Mesorhizobium shangrilense: one gene and its partners. The protein of the gene in region 1 interacts with the protein of each later gene in a pairwise test. Links are inferred from orthologs where the notes say so. Each region holds a gene or a part of one and is shown in the gene's direction. Other genes may lie near its edges.

Region 1 (3,146 bases):
CGGTCGCCTTCTTCAGACCCTGCGCCACGAGATTCGTCTCGAAGGTCAGCATGGCCTGGTCGAGCGGCGTCAGGTCGTGCACCTCCTCGATGCCCGGCCGCTGGGGCACAAGGACCAGCCAGGGCCAGCGCCGATCGTTCATCGCGCGCAACTCGCACAGGCCGAGCCACATCACGTGCTCGCTGTCGGCTTCCAGCCGTCCGTCAAGTTCGAAACCGGTTTTTTTGCCCGTCAGCATGGCGTTTCCAGTCCGAATACTTGTTAGGAATGCTTGCGCTCCCGACGAAGCTAGAATGTGGTTTGGCGTCCCGCAAGCATTCATTCGCCCTCGGCTTTCCCGGATGGCGGATTCTCGCGTCATCGGGCTTCTTGGCGTCTTGCCCTCTTGCATTTCGAAAGCAGATTGCCGATATGCGACTCGGGAGGTTGGTGGTGGACGCTCCACTCGCCAACCGGGTCAGGTCCGGAAGGAAGCAGCCCTAACGAGCCCCGGAACGGGTCATTGTTCCAGCCTCCCGCCTCATCGTCCTTCATGCGGAAATGGCGCCGCCACGTTGACGGCCAGTCTCGTCATGGGCGACACTCTGGTCCTGCATCGGGCCGTGCCGTTTGGAAGAGACAGGGCGAATGAGCGACGCCGGCAGCATCGACAAGGGAAAGGCCGCCGGCGCCTACCGCGTGCTCGCGCGCAAGTACCGCCCCTCCAATTTCTCGGAACTGATCGGCCAGGAGCCGATGGTCAGGACGCTGACCAATGCCTTCGCGACCGGCCGCATCGCGCAGGCCTGGATGCTGACGGGCGTTCGTGGGGTCGGTAAAACGACCACTGCCCGCATTCTCGCGCGTGCTCTCAATTACAAGACGGAGAGCCTCAGAAAGCCGACCGTCGATCTCTCCGTGCCGGGCGAGCATTGCCAGGCGATCATGGAAGGCCGCCATGTCGACGTGATCGAGATGGACGCCGCCTCGCATACCGGCATCGACGACATCCGCGAGATCATCGAGCAGGTTCGCTATGCGCCGGTGTCCGCGCGCTACAAGGTCTACATCATCGATGAGGTGCACATGCTCTCGACGCAGGCCTTCAACGGCCTGCTGAAGACGCTCGAGGAGCCGCCGCCGCACGTCAAGTTCATCTTCGCCACCACCGAGATCCGCAAGGTCCCGATCACCATCCTGTCGCGCTGCCAGCGCTTCGACCTCCGCCGCATCCCGGCGGACGTCCTGGTCGGTCACCTGAGGAATATCGCCGCTCTCGAATCGATCGATTTCGAGGATGAGGCGCTCGCCATGATCGCACGCGCGGGCGAAGGGTCGGCGCGCGATTCGCTGTCGATCTTCGATCAGGCGATCGCCCACGGCGCAGGCAAGGTCACCGCCGAGGCGGTGCGGGCCATGCTGGGGCTCGCCGATCGCGCCCGCATCGTCGATCTGTTCGAGAAGCTGATGGTCGGCGACATCGCCGCGGCGCTCAACGAATATCGCGCGCAATACGATGTCGGCGCCGACCCGGCTGCGGTGCTGACCGATCTCGCCGAGTTCAACCATCTGGTGACGCGGCTGAAATTCGTGCCTGATGCAGCGCAGGATTCCTCGATTTCCGAGGAGGAGCGGCGGCGCGGCGTCAAATTCGCCGAAAAACTCTCCGTTCGCGTGCTGTCGCGGACATGGCAGATGCTGCTCAAGGGGATTCCCGAAGTGCAGTCCTCGAACCGTCCGGTGAGCGCCGGCGATATGGTGCTGATCCGCATCGCTCACGCCGCCGACCTGCCGACGCTCGACGAGGCGCTGAAGTCGCTGGACGATGCGCCCGACGGCGCGACGTCCGCACCGACGCGTCCGACGACGCCTTCATCCGCGCCGCCGTCCAATGGCGGCGGCCTGGCCTCGGCGGTTTCGCAAGCGCGGATGGCCTCGGCCGGCTCCGCCGCGCCCGCCATGCGGCTTGTCGAGACGCAACCGGTCGAGGAGGCCGATGCAGCGGTCGCCGCTCCGGCCCAGGCGGCGGCGCCGGCGCCGCAAGCCCTGCCGAATCCGGCGTTCAGCGGCATCCGTTCGCTTTCCGATATCGCCGAACTGGCCGACCAGAACCGCGACATGGCGTTCAAGGTTCTGGTGAAGCGCTGCGTGCGTCCGGTTCGCATCGAGCCAGGCCGCATCGACGTCAGCCTGACCGACGAAGCGCCGCGCAACCTGCTCAACGACCTCGGCACCAAGCTGCAGGCCTGGACCGGCGCGCGCTGGGTCGTTTCGCTGTCGCGCGAGGAGGGCGGCAAGACGCTCGCCGAGGAGGAGAACCACCGCCGCGAGACGGCCTTCATGGATGCGCGCAGCGACCCCGCCGTCGCCGCCATCCTGTCGCAGTTTCCCGGCTCCAAGATCATCGACGTGCGCATTCCGACCGCTGCGGAATCGGAAGGCGCGGAAACTGACGCGGCTCCCGATCCGGAGCCGGACGAAGACGACGAATAGGAGTTCGACATGAAGGACCTTCTCGGCCTGATGGGCAAGGCGAAGGAGATGCAGGCCAAGTTCCAGGCCATGCAGGAGGAGATCGCTTTGCTGGAGGCGACCGGTCAGGCCGGGGGCGGCCTCGTCAGGGTGACGCTCACCGGCAAGTTCGAGATGAAGAAGCTGGACATCGACCCCTCCCTTTTCAAGGAGGACGAGGTCGAGATCCTCGAGGACCTCATTCTCGCCGCGCACAACGACGCCAAGGTCAAGGTCGAGGAGACCATGCAGGAGAAGACCAAGGCGCTGACGGCGGGTCTTCCCATCCCGCCCGGAATGAAGCTGCCGTTCTGATTATGGCGGGCTTCGCCGGGATGCGATGCCTTCCGGCAGCAAAAATGGCGGGGCACAGCGTCTTGTTCCTCGCCCGGCCAACGGCGCGCGATCGCGCCTAAGTTCTTGTTATCCCGGACACTTCTAAAAAGGTGCCCGTGGGTCAACGAACCTTCCAGACAGATCGTACCGAAACATTAACCACGTTCGGGCCATGATTTCGCCCGAAAGCGGCTGGAACCTGCCGGCCGGGGAAATCGGAAGTCTGGAATGAATAGCTTGACGCGCGGCCCTGTGCCGAGAGTCGCCATGTTCGTCGCGCTTGTCGCGATTGCCGGCTGCACGCAGAGCGCGTCGAATGT
Region 2 (2,983 bases), 4.0 Mb from region 1 along the record:
CGTGCTGGGCGCCGGCGGCTCGTCGCGGGCGATCGTCCATGCCTTGAGGTCGCGCGGGATCGGCGATGTCAGGGTCGTCAATCGGACGCTTTCACGGGCAACCGAACTCGCGCGGCACTTCGGCGGCGGCGTTTCGGCCCACGAACCGAAGGCGCTACCGGAGCTTCTCGGCGATGCCGGGCTCATCGTGAACACCACGTCGCTCGGCATGAAGGGGGTCGGCGAACTCCCCGCCGACCCCGAACTGATGCGAGACTCCGCGATCGTCACTGATCTCGTCTATGTGCCGCTGATGACGCCGTTCCTTGCGGCTGCCGAGCGGCGCGGGCTGAAGACGGTCGACGGGCTTGGCATGCTTCTGCACCAGGCCGTCCCCGGCTTCGAGCGCTGGTTCGGCAGGCGCCCGGAGGTAACCGCTGAGCTTCGCGCGACGATCGTGGCCGATCTGGATGCAGGCCGATGATCGTGCTGGGGCTTACCGGGTCGATCGGCATGGGCAAGTCGACGACCGCCAATATGTTCCGCGAGCTCGGCGTGCCGGTCCACGACTCCGACGAGGCAGTCCACAGGCTCTATGCGGGACCGGCTGCGGCCGCGATCGAAGCGGCGTTTCCTGGAACCGTGGTCGACGGTGTCGTCGATCGCGCAAAACTGACCGCCAGGGTCATCGGCAATCCCGAGGCGCTGCGCCGGCTTGAATCCATCATTCATCCGCTGGTGCGCGCCGACGCGGATGCCTTCCTTGCCCGGTATCGCGAAGCCGGCGCGCCGATGGCGGTGCTGGATATCCCGCTGCTTTTCGAGACCGGGGGCGAGCATCGCGTCGACAGGATCGTCGTGGTGACGGCGCCGCCCGAAGTCCAGCGCGAGCGCGTGCTTGCCCGGCCGGGAATGACCGAGGAGAAATTTGCGGCAATCCTCGCCAAGCAGGTTCCGGATGCCGAAAAACGGCGTCGGGCCGACTTCATCGTCGACACGGCACAAGGCATGGAACCGGCGCGACGGGCTGTCGCCGCCATCGTCCACAGCTTGCGCGGTGACAAAACAGGCTCCTGACATGTTCGGCTTGAAGTCGGCCATGGGTGAGCGTCAACTGGCGCAGGAGTGATTCGATGCGCGAGATCATATTCGATACCGAGACTACCGGCCTCGACGCCAAGGACGACCGGATCATCGAGATCGGCGCAGTCGAGCTCGTCAATCGCTTTCCCACCGGTCGGACCTTCCATCACTATATCCATCCGGAAGGTCGCGCGATCCATCCCGATGCTCAGGCAGTTCACGGCATCAGCCTGGCCGATCTTGCCGAAAAGCCGATCTTCTCCGGCGTTGCCGACGAGTTCATCGCGTTCATCGACGGCGCGAAGCTGATCGCCCACAACGCGAACTTCGACATCGGTTTCATCAACGCCGAATTTGCGCGGCTGGGATATGCGCCCGTCGAGACCGGCAGGGTGATCGACACGCTGGCGCTGGCCCGCCGCAAGCATCCGATGGGCCCGAATTCCCTGGATGCGCTTTGCAAGCGGTACGGCGTCGACAACAGCCGGCGCACCAAGCATGGCGCGCTCCTCGACTCCGAGCTTCTGGCCGAAGTCTACATCGAGCTGATCGGCGGCAAGCAGGCCGCGCTCATCCTGGAGACCGCGGCGGCAGCTGCGGCGGGTGAGGCTTTGAGCGCTGGGTTGGCGGATGTGAGCTACGTGCGGCCAGCGCCACTGCCGCCGAGACTGACGGAAGCCGAGCGCGCGGCGCACGCAAAGCTGGTTGGCGGGCTTGGTGAAAATGCCATCTGGGCGAAGCTCCAGCCGACCGTTCTCGCCGCCGAATAGCCTGCCGAAAAAAGAAAACCCGGCGCGAGGCCGGGTTTCCTGAAACCTTGTCCGAGAGGACCGGATCAGCTGACCTGAACCTTGGCCTTGGCCTGGTCCTCGGCGATCTTCTGCTGGAACATCTGCGCAAAATCGATCGGGTCGAGCATCAGCGGCGGGAAGCCGCCATTGCGCGTGGCGTCGGCGATGATCTGGCGCGCGAACGGGAAGAGCAGCCGCGGGCATTCGATGAACAGAAGCGGCAGCATGTGCTCCTGGGGAAAGCCGTCGATGCGGAAGACGCCGCCATAGACGAGTTCGACGTTGAAGAGCACGTCCTTGTCGTGGCTCGCCTTGGCGTTCAGCGTCAGGTTGACGTCGAAATCCTTGTCGGAAAGCGGGTTGGCGGCGACATTGACGTTGATGGCGATGCCCGGGGCGGTCTCGCGGCCGCGCAGGGAATTGGGGGCGCCGGGGCTCTCGAAGGAGAGGTCCTTCACATACTGAGCCAGCACGTTGAGCGAAGGCGGCGTGCCGTTGCCCTTCTTTTCCTCATTGGCCATCGGCCGAATCCTCATTGCTGGGGCTCTGCAAGCCCGATTTGAAGTGGCGGGTTGGCTAGCACGCTGCGTTCCGCCTTACAAGCGCGCCTTCGCCGCCCGTCGCGCCTCGAAAGGCGATCATTCGTCCTTGTTCAGCCGCCACGGCGAGCCCGGGTTTCCATCCCGCGAATAGTCGTCCTCGTCGAGGTCGATCACATTACCGCGACCGGCAGGCCGGCCTCCGGACCAGCGGGTCGACCCGAAGCCGCCTTCGAAGGAAGCGAAGCGGCCGGACGCCGCCAGCCGACCCTTGAGGAGGCGCCAGACGGCGGAACGGACCGCCGGGATCAAGAGCAGGATGGCGACCGCATCGGTCAGAAAACCGGGGATCAGAAGCAGCACCGCCGCGACGACGGTCATGACGGCCTTCACAAGCTGCGGCCCGGGATCGCTGCCGGCGCGCAGGTCGAGCTGGGCCCGGGCAAGGGCGCTTACGCCCTGCGTCCGCAGGAGGAACATGCCGAGGACAGCGCTGAGAAGCACCAGCCCGATGGTCGCGAGCACGCCGATCTCGCTTCCGACGAGCACGAAAGTGGCGATCTCAAGCAGCGGAAGGAGAAGAAGGATCAG
Region 3 (4,224 bases), 1.8 Mb from region 1 along the record:
AGACGATGATCGGGCGATCCTTGGTGAAATTCTTGTCGTGGTAGGGCGTGTCGGCGTCGGCCCGGAACTCGAGCATTCCGCGAGGAACATGAACCGCGCCCTTGACCTTGCCGCTTGCCTGAAGCTCGGTGGTGTCGCGCACATCGACCACGAGTGCATTCTGCTCCGCGATCAGCTTTCTTGCCTCCGAGGGCGTAATCTTCGGCACGGCAGCGTTTGCCGCCGCCATGAGTTCTTTCACGTTCGTCGCCATATCCGAGGGTCCTCCGTTTGCCGCCTAGCAGAGTTGAGCGCCAAGTCGGCCGGCAAATCAAGACGGGAATATCGCGGCCCCGACTCGACCTGACGGACCGACTTGGCCACACTGGAAGCGACTGAGTCTCGATGCGATCCCCAGCGAAGTAGCCCGAAGCATGTCTGCCGACCGACCGATCCGCGACCCGATCATGCGCGCCGCCGCCAGCGAGGCATCGGCGCCGGAGCCATCGTCGCGCCGCTTCATCCATCTGCGCGTGCATTCCGCCTATTCGCTGCTCGAAGGGGCCTTGCCGGTGGGCAAGATGATCGGTCACGCCGTCAAGGACGGCGCTCCGGCAATCGCCATCACAGATACGAACAACCTCTTCGGAGCGCTCGAATTCGCCCAGAAGGCGACAAAAGAGGGCCTGCAGCCGATCGTCGGCTGTCAGATGGACGTCCATTTCTCCGGCGATCCGGTCGGGCAGGCGCGTCACGGGCAGAGGCGGCACGGAGCCGAGCTCTCGCCGGTCGTGCTCATTGCGGCGACGGAGACCGGCTATGCCAATCTGGTCGATCTGGTCAGCCGCGCCTATCTGGACACGCCCTCCGGCGAACCGGTGCACATCACCACCGACGATCTGGGGATGGCGTCTGAAGGCCTCATCTGCTTGACCGGCGGCCCAAGGGGACCGATCGGCGCTGCGCTGCGCAGCGATCATGCCGACCTCGCCGAAAGCCGGCTGCTGACGCTGAAATCGCTTTTCGGCGACAAACTCTACGTCGAGATCGAGCGCCTCGCCGGCTACGACCGCAAACTGGAGGCGGCGACGGTCGATCTGGCCTACCGCCACGAATTGCCCCTGGTCGCCACCAACGAGGCGTTTTTCCCGTCGCGCGACAGTTTTGAGGCGCATGACGCGTTGATCGCCATCGCCGAAGGATCCGTGATCGCGGTCGACAACCGCCGCCGACTGACGCCCGACAACTATCTGAAGAGCCAGGCCGAAATGGTGGCGCTCTTCGCCGACCTGCCCGAGGCGATCGACAACACGGTCGAGATCGCCCAGCGGTGTTCCTACTATCCAAAGAAGCGCTCGCCGATCCTGCCGCGGTTCACGACGGGCGGCAGCACCGATCCGGAGGAGGCCGAAAAGGCTGAGGCCGCAGAACTGCGTCGCGCAGCCCATGAAGGCCTTGAACTGCGCTTCGCCACCCAGGGATTGAGCGCAGGTTTTACCGAAGACGACTACCGGAAGCGCCTGGATTACGAACTCGGCATCATCGAGCGCATGAAGTTCCCGGGTTACTTCCTCATCGTTTCGGACTTCATCAAATGGGCGAAGGCCCACGACATCCCGGTCGGACCGGGGCGCGGTTCGGGTGCGGGCTCGCTGGTCGCCTATGTGCTGACCATCACCGACATCGACCCGCTGCGCTTCTCGCTGCTGTTCGAGCGCTTCCTCAACCCGGACCGCGTGTCGATGCCCGACTTCGACATCGACTTCTGCCAGGACCGGCGCGAGGAAGTGATCCGCTACGTGCAGGGTCGCTACGGCCGCGAGCAGGTCGGGCAGATCATCACCTTCGGAACGCTGCAGGCGAGGGCGGTGCTGCGCGACGTCGGCCGGGTGCTGCAGATGCCGTACGGACAGGTGGATCGGCTCTGCAAGATGGTGCCGGCCAACCCCGCCAACCCGGTGAAGCTCAAGGACGCCATCGAGGCTGAGCCGCGCTTCGCGGAGGAGGCGGAGAAGGAGCCGATCGTCAATACGCTGCTCGACATGGCGCAGAAGCTGGAAGGTCTCTACCGCCACGCCTCGACCCACGCTGCCGGCATCGTGATCGGCGACCGGCCGCTGAAGCAGCTGGTGCCGATGTACCGCGATCCGCGCTCCGACATGCCGGTGACCCAGTTCAACATGAAGATGGTCGAGGAGGCGGGCCTCGTAAAATTCGACTTCCTCGGCCTCAAAACGCTGACCGTGCTCGAGACGGCGGTAAAACTCATCCGCCGGCGCGGCATCGAGATCGACCTGTCGAAACTGCCGCTCGACGACGAGAAGACCTACTCCATGCTGTCGCGCGGCGAGGTCGTCGGCGTGTTCCAGGTTGAAAGTGCGGGCATGCGCAAGGCCCTCATCGGCATGAAGCCCGACCGCATCGAGGACATCATCGCGCTGGTGGCGCTCTACCGCCCCGGCCCGATGGAGAACATCCCGACCTATAACGCGCGCAAGCACGGCGAGGAGGAGATCGCCTCGATCCACCCAAAGATCGACCACCTGGTGAAGGAGACGCAGGGCGTCATCGTCTACCAGGAGCAGGTGATGCAGATCGCGCAGGAGCTGTCCGGCTATTCGCTCGGCGAAGCCGACCTCTTGCGCCGCGCCATGGGCAAGAAGATCCGCGCCGAGATGGACAAGCAGCGCGAGCGCTTCGTCTCGGGCGCGGTCGAGCGCGGGGTCGGCAAGGCGCAGTCGGACTTCATCTTCGACCTGCTGGCGAAATTCGCCGACTACGGCTTCAACAAGTCGCACGCGGCCGCCTATGCGGTGGTGTCCTACCAGACCGCCTATCTCAAGGCGCACTATCCGGTCGAATTCCTGGCCGCGTCGATGACGCTGGATATGTCGAACACCGACAAGCTGGCCGATTTTCGCCAGGACGCGATCCGGCTCGGCATCGAGGTGGTGCCGCCCTCCGTACAGACGTCGTTCCGGTCGTTCGAGGTGGCCGAGAACAAGATCTTCTACGCGTTGGCCGCCATCAAGGGCGTCGGCGAGGCCGCCGTCGAGCACATCGTCGCCAGGCGCCAGAAACAGCCCTTTGCCAGCCTCGAGGAGTTCTGCGAGCGCATCGATCCGAAGATCGTCGGCAAGCGCGTCTTCGAGAGCCTGATCATGGCCGGTGCGTTTGATTGCTTCGGCCATGACCGGGCCGTGCTGATGGCCGGCGTGGAACGCATGATGGGGCTTGCGTCGCGCGCGCAGGAGAACGAGGCGCTCGGCATGACCGACATGTTCGGCGCGTCGTCTGCGGCCCGCTCGGAACGGCTGGTGTTCCCACCCTGTGACCCTTGGCTGCCGGCCGAACGCCTGCACAGGGAGTTCCAGGCCGTCGGCTTCTATCTGTCTGCGCATCCTCTGGACGAGTACAAGGACGTGCTCCAGAAGATGCGGGTGCAGACCTGGGCGGAGTTTTCGGCGGCCGTGAAGCGTGGCGCTTCCGCCGGCCGGCTGGCGGGAACGGTGACGTCCAAGCAGGAGCGCAAGACGCGCACCGGCAACAAGATGGGCGTCGTCAACTTCTCCGACAATTCCGGTCAGTACGAGGCCGTCATGTTCTCGGAGACGCTGGCGCAGTATCGCGACCTGTTTGAGGCGGGCAAGTCCGTGGTCATCATTGTCAAGGCCGAGGACCGCCCGGAAGGCGTCAATCTGCGCATCGAGGCGGCGCAGTCGCTGGAGGACGAGGCGAGCCGGGTGCAGAAGGCGCTGCGGATCTTCGTTCGCGATCCGAAGCCCGTGAGTGCGCTCGCGTCCCAGCTCGGTGTAAAGGGCGAGGGGCAGGTGAGCTTTGTCGTCATCAAGGACGACGCGCAGGGGGAGGTGGAGATCGCCTTGCCCGACCGATACCGCATCTCGCCGCAGGTTGCCTCGGCCATGCGGGCGGTGCCGGGCGTCGTCGAGGTGGAACTCGTCTGATCGGCAAGCGCCGGGCGCGCTCGCAGCATCCAAACCGCCTTCCGTTCGCCAACGCGATCCGTCGGCGCGATTTCAGCCCTGGCGAGGCGCTCCGTCGTTCCAAGCGAGTTCAGCCAGGAACTCGCGGGCGAGCGTTCCGTCATGCAGCGACGTCGCGACCAGGGCAGCGGTGATGCCCAAGGACGAAAGGGCGCGGATGTCGGCTTCGTTCCGCACGCCGCCGGCGGCAATAATCTCGCGGCTTCCAGCTTTTGCGGCGATTTCTTCAAGTCGGGCGAGA

The links.
Region 2: the proteins of PD284_RS23090 (region 1) and dnaQ interact in binary tests that used the Escherichia coli proteins (3 or more experiments, as listed by UniProt). The link is inferred for Mesorhizobium shangrilense from one-to-one orthologs.
Region 3: the proteins of PD284_RS23090 (region 1) and dnaE interact in binary tests that used the Escherichia coli proteins (3 or more experiments, as listed by UniProt). The link is inferred for Mesorhizobium shangrilense from one-to-one orthologs.

Annotation. Positions count from the first base shown.
Region 1 is NZ_JAQGPN010000001.1:4,778,729-4,781,874, reverse strand. Bases 52-3,049 are described here. They hold PD284_RS23090 (DNA polymerase III subunit gamma/tau), read left to right. Parts: upstream 52-627; coding sequence 628-2,472; downstream 2,473-3,049. Other genes in these bases: PD284_RS23085 (YbaB/EbfC family nucleoid-associated protein), read left to right, coding at 2,482-2,805; PD284_RS23100 (HIT domain-containing protein), read right to left, coding at 52-238. In the rest of the region: more of PD284_RS23100, read right to left, coding at 1-51; PD284_RS23080 (cell wall hydrolase), read left to right, coding at 3,094-3,146. UniProt on the Escherichia coli protein: Part of the beta sliding clamp loading complex, which hydrolyzes ATP to load the beta clamp onto primed DNA to form the DNA replication pre-initiation complex.
Region 2 is NZ_JAQGPN010000001.1:739,952-742,934, reverse strand. What follows is about bases 138-2,972. They hold dnaQ (DNA polymerase III subunit epsilon), read left to right. Parts: upstream 138-1,112; coding sequence 1,113-1,832; downstream 1,833-2,972. Other genes in these bases: PD284_RS03670 (FxsA family protein), read right to left, coding at 2,492-2,972; secB (protein-export chaperone SecB), read right to left, coding at 1,898-2,374; coaE (dephospho-CoA kinase), read left to right, coding at 460-1,056; PD284_RS03690 (shikimate dehydrogenase), read left to right, coding at 138-463. Outside these bases: more of PD284_RS03690, read left to right, coding at 1-137; more of PD284_RS03670, read right to left, coding at 2,973-2,983. UniProt on the Escherichia coli protein: DNA polymerase III is a complex, multichain enzyme responsible for most of the replicative synthesis in bacteria. The epsilon subunit contain the editing function and is a proofreading 3'-5' exonuclease.
Region 3 is NZ_JAQGPN010000001.1:2,963,279-2,967,502, forward strand. What follows is about bases 69-4,144. They hold dnaE (DNA polymerase III subunit alpha), read left to right. Parts: upstream 69-446; coding sequence 447-3,944; downstream 3,945-4,144. Other genes in these bases: PD284_RS14275 (rhodanese-like domain-containing protein), read right to left, coding at 69-253; PD284_RS14285 (HisA/HisF-related TIM barrel protein), read right to left, coding at 4,017-4,144. Outside these bases: more of PD284_RS14275, read right to left, coding at 1-68; more of PD284_RS14285, read right to left, coding at 4,145-4,224. UniProt on the Escherichia coli protein: DNA polymerase III is a complex, multichain enzyme responsible for most of the replicative synthesis in bacteria. This DNA polymerase also exhibits 3' to 5' exonuclease activity. The alpha chain is the DNA polymerase catalytic subunit.